Enhydrobacter sp.: one gene and its partner. The protein of the gene in region 1 interacts with the protein of each later gene in a pairwise test. Links are inferred from orthologs where the notes say so. Each region holds a gene or a part of one and is shown in the gene's direction. Other genes may lie near its edges.

What was found.
Region 2: the proteins of cyoB (region 1) and OJF58_RS24655 interact in binary tests that used the Escherichia coli proteins (3 or more experiments, as listed by UniProt). The link is inferred for Enhydrobacter sp. from one-to-one orthologs.

What each region holds. Positions count from the first base shown.
Region 1 is NZ_CP126889.1:555,290-563,046, forward strand. Bases 2,497-5,455 are described here. They hold cyoB (cytochrome o ubiquinol oxidase subunit I), read left to right. Parts: upstream 2,497-2,965; coding sequence 2,966-4,945; downstream 4,946-5,455. Other genes in these bases: cyoA (ubiquinol oxidase subunit II), read left to right, coding at 2,497-2,964; cyoC (cytochrome o ubiquinol oxidase subunit III), read left to right, coding at 4,942-5,455. Also shown: OJF58_RS02910 (molybdopterin cofactor-binding domain-containing protein), read left to right, coding at 1-1,752; OJF58_RS02915 (hypothetical protein), read right to left, coding at 1,756-2,037; more of cyoA, read left to right, coding at 2,170-2,496; more of cyoC, read left to right, coding at 5,456-5,577; cyoD (cytochrome o ubiquinol oxidase subunit IV), read left to right, coding at 5,570-5,956; OJF58_RS02940 (hypothetical protein), read left to right, coding at 5,977-6,165; OJF58_RS02945 (3-oxoacyl-ACP reductase family protein), read right to left, coding at 6,158-6,889; OJF58_RS02950 (LLM class flavin-dependent oxidoreductase), read left to right, coding at 6,961-7,757. UniProt on the Escherichia coli protein: Cytochrome bo(3) ubiquinol oxidase is the terminal enzyme in the aerobic respiratory chain of E.coli that predominates when cells are grown at high aeration.
Region 2 is NZ_CP126889.1:4,951,707-4,955,772, reverse strand. Bases 1-2,810 are described here. They hold OJF58_RS24655 (aminotransferase), read left to right. Parts: upstream 1-727; coding sequence 728-1,894; downstream 1,895-2,810. Other genes in these bases: OJF58_RS24645 (hypothetical protein), read left to right, coding at 2,697-2,810; OJF58_RS24650 (hypothetical protein), read left to right, coding at 2,045-2,668; OJF58_RS24660 (P-II family nitrogen regulator), read right to left, coding at 196-534; glnA (type I glutamate--ammonia ligase), read right to left, coding at 1-142. In the rest of the region: more of OJF58_RS24645, read left to right, coding at 2,811-3,341; OJF58_RS24635 (NAD(P)H-hydrate dehydratase), read left to right, coding at 3,538-4,066. UniProt on the Escherichia coli protein: Shows aminotransferase activity with methionine and histidine as substrates, and to a lesser extent also with phenylalanine.

The sequences.
Region 1 (7,757 bases):
GGACCCCGCAGCCAGCATCTCGGCTATGGCGATCTGGCGGCCGGCTTGTCGCTGCACGTGATGGCGAAGCCCGATGTGCCGCGGCGCACCAAAGGCCGCCGCCTGATCGGGGAGAACGTGCCGCGGATAGACCTTCCGGCCAAGGTGAGCGGCGGCGCCGCCTACGTGCAGGACATCCGTGCCCCCAACATGCTGCATGCCCGCGTCGTTCGCGGCCCGAGCGACGGCACGCAACTGAAACAGGCGGACATCGACGCCGCGGCCAAGATGCCCGGCATCGTACGCGTCGTGCGCGAGGGGCGCTTCCTGGCAGTGATCGCCGCCAAGGAGTGGCACGCCGTCAAAGCCTTGCGCCGGCTGCAGGCGGCGGGATGGGAAAGGCGCGGCGTCCCGCTCCCTCCCGCGGATCTGCGCGAGGCGATCCGTGGCTTGCCTGCCCGGGAGATCCCGATCTTCGCCTATCCGGGCCCGCCCGCGCCCGCCGACGCGCGGCTGCTGAAGGCGCGCTACAGCCGTCCCTTCCTGATGCACGGCTCGATCGGGCCGTCGTGCGCCGTCGCGCTGTGGCAGGACGACGGTCTCATGGTCTGGACGCACAGCCAGGGCGTTTCGCCGTTGCGCAAATCTTTGGCGGAGCTGCTGCACCTGCCGTTGGACAAGGTCCGCTGCATCCATGTCGAGGGCTCGGGCTGCTATGGCCACAATGGCGCCGACGACGTTGCCGCCGACGCGGCCCTTGCAGCGCGCGCCGTCCCGGGCCGGCCGGTGCGCCTGCAATGGACCCGCGAGCAGGAGCATGGCTGGGAGCCGCTGGGCTCGGCCATGGTGGTCGAGCTGCAGGGCGCGCTGGGCGCGGACGGCCGCATCGTGAGTTGGCGGCACGATGTCTGGAGCCATGCGCACAACGGCCGGCCGACCAGCGCCGGCGGCCTTCTGGCCGGCGCCGAGCTCGAGCCGGCCTTTGCGCCGCAGACGCCAAAGCCGATTCCCATGCCGGAAGGCGGCGGCGACCGTAACGCCAATCCGATCTATGCCCTTCCGAACGCGCGCGGCGTCTATCATTTCGTCGAGCGGGCGTCGGTGCGCGTCTCCGCGCTGCGCTCCCTCGGCGCGCACATGAACGTGTTCGCCATCGAAAGTTTCATGGACGAGCTGGCGGCAGCGGCAGGCATGGACCCGGTCGATCTTCGACTCATCCATCTGACGGACGAGCGTGCGCGAAAGGTCGTCGAGACCGCCGCCAACCGCTTCGGCTGGAAGCGGCGCACGAAGCGCGCCCGCCCCGGCCGTGGCTGCGGCTTCGGCTTCGCCCGCTACAAGAACCTCGGCGCCTACTGCGCGGTCGCCCTCGAGATCGAGGTCGAGCCCGATACCGGCGCGGTCGAAGTACGGCGCGCCGTCGCCGCGGTCGACAGCGGCGAAGCGGTCAGTCCCGACGGCATCCGCAACCAGATCGAGGGCGCGATCATCCAGTCGTTGAGCTGGAGCCTGCTGGAGTCCGTCACGTTCGATACCAGCCATCGCACGAGCTTCGACTGGAGCGCCTATCCCATCCTGCGCTTCCCGGGCGTGCCGGCCGCGATCGACGTCCATGTCGTCGACCGGCCGGGCGAGCCGTTCCTCGGCACGGGGGAAGCCGGTCAGGGACCGACGGCGGCGGCGCTCGCCAATGCGATCGCCGACGCGCTCGGCCATCGCCTGCGCGACATGCCGTTCACGCCCGACCGCATCAGGGCCGCCCTTCGAAGCTGAGAGTCAGTCGAGCCAGGAGGTGTCGCGCGATTTTCGACCGTAGTGCCGTTCGCCCTCGGCCGACGGCGCGGTCTCCTCGGATCTCGCCGACGTTTCCTTCGGCCGGCGCTGCGGCGCGCTCGCGAGCACCTCGCGCCCCAGGGCAGTGATCTTCCATCCCTGCGGCGTCTCGTCGATCAGCTTGTAGAGGGCAAGGCGGCCGCGCAACGGCGGATCGAGCCCGCGATCCGGCCCGAAGGCCGCCAACTGCTCGAGTGCCGCCCGTTCGTCGTCCATCAGAGCCATGGCAACCATAGCCGAAGAAACGGTTGTACTGATTTCCGGTTGCGACGCTTTGATGCGAAGCGCAGTCTGAAAGCGAACGATCGGGAACCCGCTCCAGCCGGACGCGTTACACCCGGTTTGCGAGGAGGGGCCTTGGACTCGATCTGGCCTTGGCATGTCGGCGTGCTGGATCCGCAGGGCCCGATCGGCAAGGCGGAGCGGCTGATCCTGCTGAACGCCACCTCGATCATGCTCGCGGTGATCGTCCCGGTCATCGTCCTGACCATTGCTTTCGCCTGGTGGTTTCGCGCGAGCAACCGCCGCGCGCGCTACCTGCCCGACTGGTCGTATTCGGGACCGATCGAGCTGGTGGTGTGGTCGATTCCCGCCCTCGTCGTGCTGTTCCTGGGCGGCGCCGGATGGATCAGCTCGCACGAGCTCGATCCGCCGCGACCGATCGCCTCGTCGGAGCCACCGCTCGAGATCCAGGTCGTGTCGCTCGACTGGAAGTGGCTCTTCATCTACCCCGGTGAAGGTGTGGCGACGGTGAACCGGCTGGTCGTTCCCGTGGAGAGACCGCTGCACTTCAGCGTCACCTCGGCGACGGTGATGAACAGCTTCTTCGTGCCGCAGCTCGGCAGCCAAATCTACGCCATGGCGGGCATGACGACGCAGCTCAACCTCCAGGCCGACAGGCCGGGCACCTTTCCCGGCCTCAGCGCCCAGTTCAGCGGCGATGGTTTCTCCGACATGCGCTTCGACGTTCTCGCCGTGCCGGCCGACCGCTTCGCGGCCTGGCTTGCCGAGGCGCACGCCGGAAAGGACAAGCTGGACGAGGCAAGCTACGCCGCGCTCGCCCGGCCCGGCATCGTCCGCCAGCCGATGACCTACGCGACCGTTGCGCCGCGGATGTTCCAGGCCATCATCGGGGAAGCGACAGGCCAGTAGCATGCTGGGCAAGCTTTCCTGGGACGCCATTCCGTTCGACAAGCCCATCCCGATGGCGGCATCGGTGATGATGATGGTCGCCATCGCGGCGGTCCTGCTCACGGTCGTCCTCAAGGGCTGGTGGCCATATCTCTGGCGCGAATGGATCACCAGCGTCGACCACAAGCGCATCGGCGTCATGTACGGCGTGCTCGCCCTCGTGATGCTGCTGCGCGGCTTCACCGATGCGATGATGATGCGCCTGCAGCAAGCCTTCGCCGCCGGCAACTCGCAGGGCTACCTGCCGCCCGACCATTTCGACCAGATCTTCTCGGCGCACGGCACGATCATGATCTTCTTCGTCGCCATGCCGTTCATGATCGGCCTCATGAACTTCGTCGTGCCGCTCCAGCTCGGCGTGCGCGACGTCGCCTTTCCGGTGCTGAACTCGGTCAGCTTCTGGCTGACCGCCGCCGGCGCGCTGCTTGTCAACATGTCGCTTGCCGTCGGCGAGTTCGCGAAGACCGGCTGGCTCGTCTATCCGCCCCTCTCGGAGCTCGCCTACTCGCCCGGCGTCGGCGTCGACTACTATCTCTGGGCATTGCAGATCTCGGGCGCCGGCTCGCTGCTGACCGGCATCAACTTCACCACGACCATCCTGAAGCTGCGCGCGCCCGGCATGGGCTATGGCCGCATGCCGGTGTTCTGCTGGACGGCGCTGGCCTCGAACCTCCTGATCGTCGCCGCCTTTCCGATCCTGACGGCGACCCTCGCCATGCTGCTGCTCGACCGCTACCTCGGCTTCCATTTCTTCACCAACACGGCCGGCGGCAACATGATGATGTACGTCAACCTCATCTGGGCGTGGGGCCATCCCGAAGTCTATATCCTGATCCTGCCGGCATTCGGCGTTTACTCGGCGGTGATCTCGACCTTTTCCGGCAAGCCGCTGTTCGGCTACCGCTCCATGATCGTCGCCACCATGGCGATCTGCATGCTCTCCTTCATGGTGTGGCTGCATCACTTCTTCACCATGGGCGCGGGCGGCGACGTGAACGGCTTCTTCGGCATCATGACCATGATCATCGCCGTGCCGACCGGCGTGAAGGTCTTCAACTGGCTCTTCACTTTCTATGGCGGCCGCGTGCGCTTCGCCTCGCCGCTGCTCTGGGCGCTGGGCTTCATCTGCACTTTCGTGATCGGCGGCATGACCGGCGTTCTGCTGGCCGTGCCGCCGGCCGACTTCGTTCTGCACAACAGCCTGTTCCTGATCGCGCACTTCCACAACGTCATCATCGGCGGCGTGCTGTTCGGCGCCTTCGCGGGATACGCCTACTGGTTCCCCAAGGCCTTCGGCTTCACGCTCGACGAGCGGTGGGGCAAGGCGGCGTTCTGGTGCTGGCTGATCGGCTTCTACCTGGCCTTCATGCCGCTCTATGCGCTGGGCCTGATGGGCGCCACGCGGCGCATGCAGCACTACCCCGAGACCGACTGGCAACCGATGTTCGTGATCGCCCTGGTCGGAGCGGTCGTCATCCTGGCCGGCATCGCCTGCATCATCGTGCAGCTCGTCGTCAGCATCCGCACGCGCGAGACGCGCCGCGACCGCACCGGCGATCCCTGGAACGGACGCACGCTCGAATGGTCGACGTCCTCGCCGCCGCCGGCCTGGAACTTCTCGGTCCTGCCACGGGTCGAGGGCGTGGACGCCTATTGGCATATGAAGCAGGCCGGCCGCGGGACAACCGGGCCGCAGGCGTCGCGCCGCTGGCGGCCGGTCGCCCTGCCCCGACCGACGCCGGTGGGATTCTTCGTCTCGTTCTTTTCCGTGATCGCGGGCTTCTCCCTGGTCTGGCACATCTGGTGGCTGGCGATCGTCGGATTGATCGGCATGGCGGCGTCGGCGCTGACCCACGCCTGGCGCATCCACGGCGAGATCGAGATTCCCGCCGACGTGATCGCCGCGGCCGAACAGGCGCGCGAGCGCGAGGCGTCGGCATGAGCGTCGTCGACACCCTCACGACGCCGGTCGACAGCAAGACCGGAATTCCGCTGTCCGAGCGCGGCCCGGCGCCCGTGGAGATCGTGGTCGGCTTCGGCTTCTGGCTGTTCCTCCTCAGCGACATCGTGATCTTCTCGGCGCTGTTCGCGACCTACGCCGTCCTTGCCGGCCGCACCGCGGGCGGCCCCGACGGCCTCCATCTGTTCAATCGCGGCCATGTCCTGATCGAGACCTTCTGCCTGCTGTTCTCGAGCTTCGCCTGCGGCCTCTGCAGCCTCGCCATCGAGCGCCGTTCCACGGCCGCGACCTATCTGTGGGCCGCCGCCACCTTCGTCCTCGGCGCGGCGTTCATAGGGCTGGAGCTGTCGGAGTTCCTGCGCATGGGGGCCGAAGGCGCGGGACCGACGCGCAGCGCCTTCCTCTCTGCCTTCTTCACCCTGGTGGGCACGCATGGGCTGCACGTCACGTTGGGGCTCTGCTGGCTGGTGGTGATGATGGCGCAGGTGGCGACGCTGGGGTTCCGGCCGGTGGTCGTGCGAAGGCTTCTTTGCTTCACGCTGTTCTGGCATGCGCTCGACATCGTCTGGATCGGCGTCTTCACCATCGTCTATCTGGGAGCAGGCTATGTCTGACCCGCACCAGCAGCAGGCCGCGGCGCACGATCATGCGCCGGGCGGCGCCCGGACGAGCCGTGGCGGCCTGCGTGCCTATCTGGCGGGCCTGGGCTTCGCGATCGTCCTCACCGCGGCTTCCTTCTGGGTGGCCGACACGCAGACGGTATGGAAACCCGCGGTGCCGGTCCTGCTCGCCGCGCTGGCGATTGGCCAGATGGGCGTGCATGTGGTGTTCTTCTTCCACATCTCGAGCGGCCCCGACGACACCAACAATTTCCTGGCGCTGGCCTTCGGCATCTTCGTCGTCGCCCTGATCGTGTTCGGCTCGATGCTGATCATGACCAATCTCGACGCCAACATGACGCCGATGGAGCATATGCTGCAGACTCGGCACTAGCGGCCGCAGGAGTCCATGCCATGCGCAAGATGGTCCAGATCGCGCCGACCAGCCTGAATGCCCTCGAGATCCTCGAATCCGACACGGGCAAGAGCTTCCAGGAGCTCATGGACGAAGCCGTCGCCGACCTCCTGAAGAAATACAAGCGGCCGGTGGCGATGCGCGAGATGTTCGAGAAGAGCGCCGCGCGCGCCCGCCGGACTAAATGAACGACATGCCGCCGCTCAAGGCGACGGTCTGGCCGGTCATGTAGGCGTTGCCCACGAGCATGAGGACGATCTGCGCGCACTCCTCGGGGGTGCCGAAGCGCCCCAGGGGAATGCGCGCGGGCGACGAAGCGAGGCCCGATCGTACCATGTCGGTCTCGATCAGGGACGGCGCCACCGCATTCACCGTGATGCCGTCCTTCACCAGCCGCGCCGCATAGCCGCGCGTCAGCCCCTCCAGGCCCGCCTTCGAGGCGTTGTAGTGAGGGCCGATGCCGCCTGCACCGCGGGCCGCGCCCGACGAGATGTTGACGATCCGGCCCCATCCTCGGGCGCGCATCTCGGGAACGACGGCCTGCGTGCAAAGGAACGCCGACTTCAGGTTCACGGCGATTGTCTGATCGAACACGTCCTCCGTGAGCTCGTCGATGGTCCGGATGAGGCCGATCCCGGCGTTGTTGACCAGCACGTCGATCGCGCCGAGCTCGCGTCGTACGGCGGCCACCATCGCCGCGACCTCGGTGCTGCTGGACACATCCGCACGAACCGCCATCGCCCTGCCGCCCGCCTTGCGGATCGTCTCGACGACCGACTGGGCAGCCGCCGCATTGTCCCGGAAATTGACCGCGACTGCAGCGCCCGCTTCGGCCAGCGAAATCGCAATCGCGCGTCCGATGCCGCGCGAGCCGCCCGTGATCAACGCCGTCCGCCCGCTGACCTCCGCCATTTTCGCCTCCCTCTATCGACCGATCCGGTTGGACATGTTAGGCGAATGAACGACCGTTCAGGGAGGTTCTTATGCATCGGCTTGGTTTCGGCGCCTTTCTCGCCCCGCATCATCCCATCGGCGAGCACCCGATGCTGCAGTTCCGCCGGGACATCAAATTCGTCCAGCATCTGGACGAACTGGGCTACGACGAATTCTGGTGCGGCGAGCACCATTCCTCCGGCTGGGAGATGATCGCCTCGCCCGAGATGTTCCTGGCCGCCGCCGGCGAGCACACCAAGCGCATCAAGCTCGCCACCGGCGTCGTCTCCCTGCCCTACCATCATCCCTACAACGTGGCGCAGCGCATGGTGCAGCTCGACCACATGACCGGCGGCCGGGCGATCTTCGGCTCGGGACCGGGCGCGCTGCCGTCCGACGCCCATACGCTCGGGATCGATCCGATGGTCCAGCGCGATCGGCAGGACGAGGCCATCGGCATCATCCGGCGCCTGTTCCGGGGCGAGCGCGTGACCGCCAAAAGCGACTGGTTCACGCTGCAAGACGCGGCGCTGCAGCTTCTCCCGCTGCAGGAGGAGATGCCGTTCGCCGTCGCCTCGCAGATCAGCCCGTCCGGCATGACGCTGGCCGGCAAGCATGGCATCGGCATCATCTCGCTGGGCTCGATGTCGACCGAAGGCCTGACCGCCCTGCCGACGCAATGGGGCTTCGCCGAGGAGGCAGCCAGAAAACACGGCCAGACCGTCGATCGCCGCAACTGGCGGGTGCTCCTCAACTGGCACATCGCCGAAACCCGCGACAAGGCGATCGAGGAAGCCCGGCACGGCCTGATGCGCTGGCACAACGAGTACGTCCACGGCACCCTGCA
Region 2 (4,066 bases), 4.4 Mb from region 1 along the record:
CGCCGTCGACGAACGTGCCTTCATCGGTAGCGGAGGCCATGCGGGCCGTGTGCTGCCACTTGCCGCGAGGATCGGTGAAACGGAAGTCGACGAACTTCACGTCCTTCTCCTTGATCATCGCGAGAACTTGCTTGGCATCCATATGTCGTTCGTCCCTTTCCTTTGGTTGACGTCGGGCCCCCCAAGGGCCGTTTCTCATACGGCGGCGTCACCGCGCTCGCCAGTACGAATTCGGATGGCTTCGTCGATCTGCGACACGAAGATCTTGCCGTCGCCGATGCGGCCGGTGTGGGCGGCGCCGCGGATCGCCTCGACGGCCTTCTCGACCATCTCGTCCTCGATGATCAATTCGATCTTCACCTTGGGCAGGAAGTCGACGACATATTCGGCGCCGCGATAGAGCTCGGTGTGTCCCTTCTGACGACCAAAGCCCTTCGCTTCCAGGACCGTGATTCCCTTGAGGCCGATCTGGTTCAGGGCATCCTTCACCTCGTCGAGCTTGAAGGGCTTGATGATCGCTTCGATCTTCTTCATTGGCTTGCAACACTCCACGCGCAGGCGCCGGCGCTGTCGCCTCTGGCAGCCCTGCGTCAACCGGTGAAGCAGCTTTCATGCCAAAGTTTTCCACAAAGATCGCGGGGAACGATATGGTTCGCTGGTCCAAGAATAGGCGAACTGGTCAAAAGATGTTCAGGACTCTGCCTCAAGTTGCATCATGACAAAGCCCATGAAACCCGCCAACACCACCATATCCGGCCTGGGCACGACCGTGTTCGAGGTCATGTCGGCGCTTGCCCGTCAGTACCAGTCGGTAAATCTGGGGCAGGGCTTTCCTGACGACAAAGGGCCCGACGAGGTGCGCCAGGCGGCGGCCGACTATCTGCTGAACGGCCACAATCAGTACCCGCCGATGATGGGCCTGCCGGAGCTGCGGCAGGCCGTCGCCGAGCACGCCAAGCGCTTTCAGAGCCTGGATATCGACTGGCAGACGGAAGTGCTGGTGACGTCCGGCGCCACCGAGGCACTGGCGGATTGTCTGTTCGGGCTGATCGAGCCGGGAGACGAGGTCGTCCTGATCGAGCCGCTTTACGATTCCTATCTGCCAATCGTCCGCCGCGCGGGCGGCGTGCCGCGACTGGTGCGGCTCGAGCCCCCGAGCTGGACGTTGCCGCGTCAGGAGCTTGCGGCGGCGTTCAGCGCCCGGACCAAGCTCATCCTGTTCAATACGCCGATGAACCCCTGCTCGAAGGTGTTCGACCGCGAGGAGCTGGGCTTTATCGCCGACCTCTGCTTGAAGCACGACGCCTACGCCGTCTGTGACGAGGTCTACGAGCACATCGTGTTCGACGATCACCGGCACCTCTCGATCATGACGTTGCCCGGCATGCGCGAGCGCACGGCGCGGATCGGCTCGGCGGGCAAGAGCTTCAGCCTGACCGGCTGGAAGGTGGGCTATGTGACGGCGGCGCCGGACATGCTGAAGCCGATCGCCAAGACGCATCAATTCATGACCTTTACGACCCCGCCCAACCTGCAATGGGGCGCCGCCACCGGTCTCCGGCTGGACAAGCGCTATTTCGAGTCCCTCGCGAGCGAGATGCAGGGCAAGCGCGATCGGCTGGCGGGCGGTCTGGCGCAGATCGGCTTCGACGTGCTCCCGTCACAGGGTACGTACTTTGTAACAACCGACTTCCGATCCCTGGGCTTCAATGGCACGGACGAGGATTTTTGCCGCCACATCACGACCGAAGCAGGCGTCACTGCAGTCCCCGTGAGCGCCTTCTATGACGATCCGGGGCAGGCACCTGTGCATTTCGTTAGGTTTTGTTTTTGTAAAAACAACAGTACGTTAGAGGCGGCAATTGATCGATTGAAAGAATATTTCAGGCGATAGGCATGTTTTACGGAATTTTTGGCGACGCCGGCGTCATTTTGCGGCATAGTGTTACTGCACTCGCATTACAAAAAACTGATCTGCGAGCTTTGTCCCTTCGGGACGGGGACCCGCCGCGAGCGCGCCGCATGAGTCAGGCCGGTGGAAATCGTGTCGTCGCAATCTACGCCTAAGCCACCGCGGATCGACGGCCGCCGGCTGCGGAGCGAGCGGACCAAGCAGCTCATCATCGAGGCTTTCCTGGCGCTCGTGCGCGAGGATCCCAAGGTGCCGACTGCCGTCCTGATCGCCGAACGTGCCGGCTGTTCCGTGCGGTCGGTCTTCGAGCGGTTTCCCGATCTCAACGCCTTGCACGTGGCGGCCACCGACTACGCCCTGGCCCAGGCCGCGGCTCTGGCTCCGGCCCGCCATGTCGACGGCGACCGGCGGACGAGGGTGCGATCCCAGGTCGACACCCGCGCCCGCACCTGCGAGCGTGGCGTCGCCTTGTGGCGGCTGCTGATGAACATGCAGGACGAGTCCGACGAGCTCAAGGCGCGGGTCCGACGCGCGCGCGAGGTCACGATGGCAAGGCTGGAGCTCATGTACAAGCCGGAGCTGTCGACGCTGCCGCACGAGGAGCGGCGCGATCTCCTGGTCGCGCTCGAAGCGCTGACCGATATCGAAAGTTGGGCGCGCATGCGCGAGCAGTACGGCCTGCCGTTCGAGGAGGCGAGCGCCGTGTGGACCTATGCCATCGACCGTCTGTTGCCGCCGACGCCGACCCATGGCTGACTCAGGCGGCCCACCGAAGCGAGCCATCGTGGCAGACCCTCCCGCAGCTTCCCCTTCCTTCCCGCCGTCGCGCAAGCCGGCCCGCATCGACGGCCGTCATCTGCGCAGCGAACGCACGCGGCGCCTCATCGTCGAGGCCTATGTGGCTCTCGTGCGCGAGAACAACCAGATGCCGACGGCCGTGCAGATCGCCGAGCGCGCCGGCTATTCCGTGCGGTCGATCTTCGAACGTTTTCCGGACCTGCATGCCATTCGCGTGACCGCGACCGACTACGCGATCAGCGAGGCCAAGACGCTGAGCGCGTTGCGCGACGCCGATGCCGACCGGCAGACGCGGATCAGGTCCCAGGTCGAGACACGGGCGCGTGGTTGCGAGCGCTGGCTGCCGCTTTGGCGTGTCCTCAACACCAACAGCAGCGATTCGCTGGAGCTGCAACATCGTATCAAGATAATCCGCCAGTTGGTCGTCATGCGCATCGAGGAGATGTTCAAGCCGGAGCTCGCCGCACTGGCCGAGCCCGAGCGCAAGAAGACCCTCATCGCGCTCGAGGCCGTGATGGATTTCGAGAGCTGGGCCCGAATGATCGAGATGTTCGGCCTGTCGCACGAGGAGGCGTGCACGGTCTGGATCCGGGCCATCGACCGGCTGTTGCCGCCGACCCCGGTTTCTTGACGCTCCCGACGCCTGAGCGTAGGAAAGCGCCCGCTTCGCCCGAAGCGACGGACGGTGGCGGCCGTAGCTCAGTTGGTTAGAGCGCCAGATTGTGATTCTGGATGTCGCCGGTTCAAATCCGGTCGGCCGCCCCAGTCGTTCATCCACGATGCCTGAGCCCGATCCCACCGAACGAGATATCGTGCCTCGCGACGAGCTGGTGCTGTTGACCTGCGCGCAGACGGCCGCCGCCGATGCCGCGGCATCGGCGGCCGGCACGCCGACTGGCGACCTGATGGAGGCTGCCGGCGGGGCCGTCGCCGCAGCCATCCGCGCGCGATATCAGGGCCGGCCAGTCGTGGCGCTGTGCGGACCCGGCAACAACGGCGGGGATGGCTTTGTGGCGGCCCGGCACCTTCAGGCGGCAGGCTGGCAGGTGCGTCTGGCCTTGCTCGGTTCGCGGGATCTCCTGAAGGGCGACGCGGCGGCGGCGGCGGAACGGTGGACCGGGCCGGTCGAGGCACTTTCAGTGGGCCTGATGGGCGGCCGCCCGCTGGTGATCGACGCCCTCTTTGGCGCTGGTCTCAGCCGGGCTGTCGAGGGGCCGGCGGCGCAGGTTCTGGCCGAAGTCAATGCGCTCGGGCTGCCGCTGGTCGCAGTCGATGTCCCCAGCGGATTGCATGGAGATACCGGCGAAGTGATGGGGCCGCCGGTCAAGGCCGAGCTCACCGTGACCTTCTTTCGGG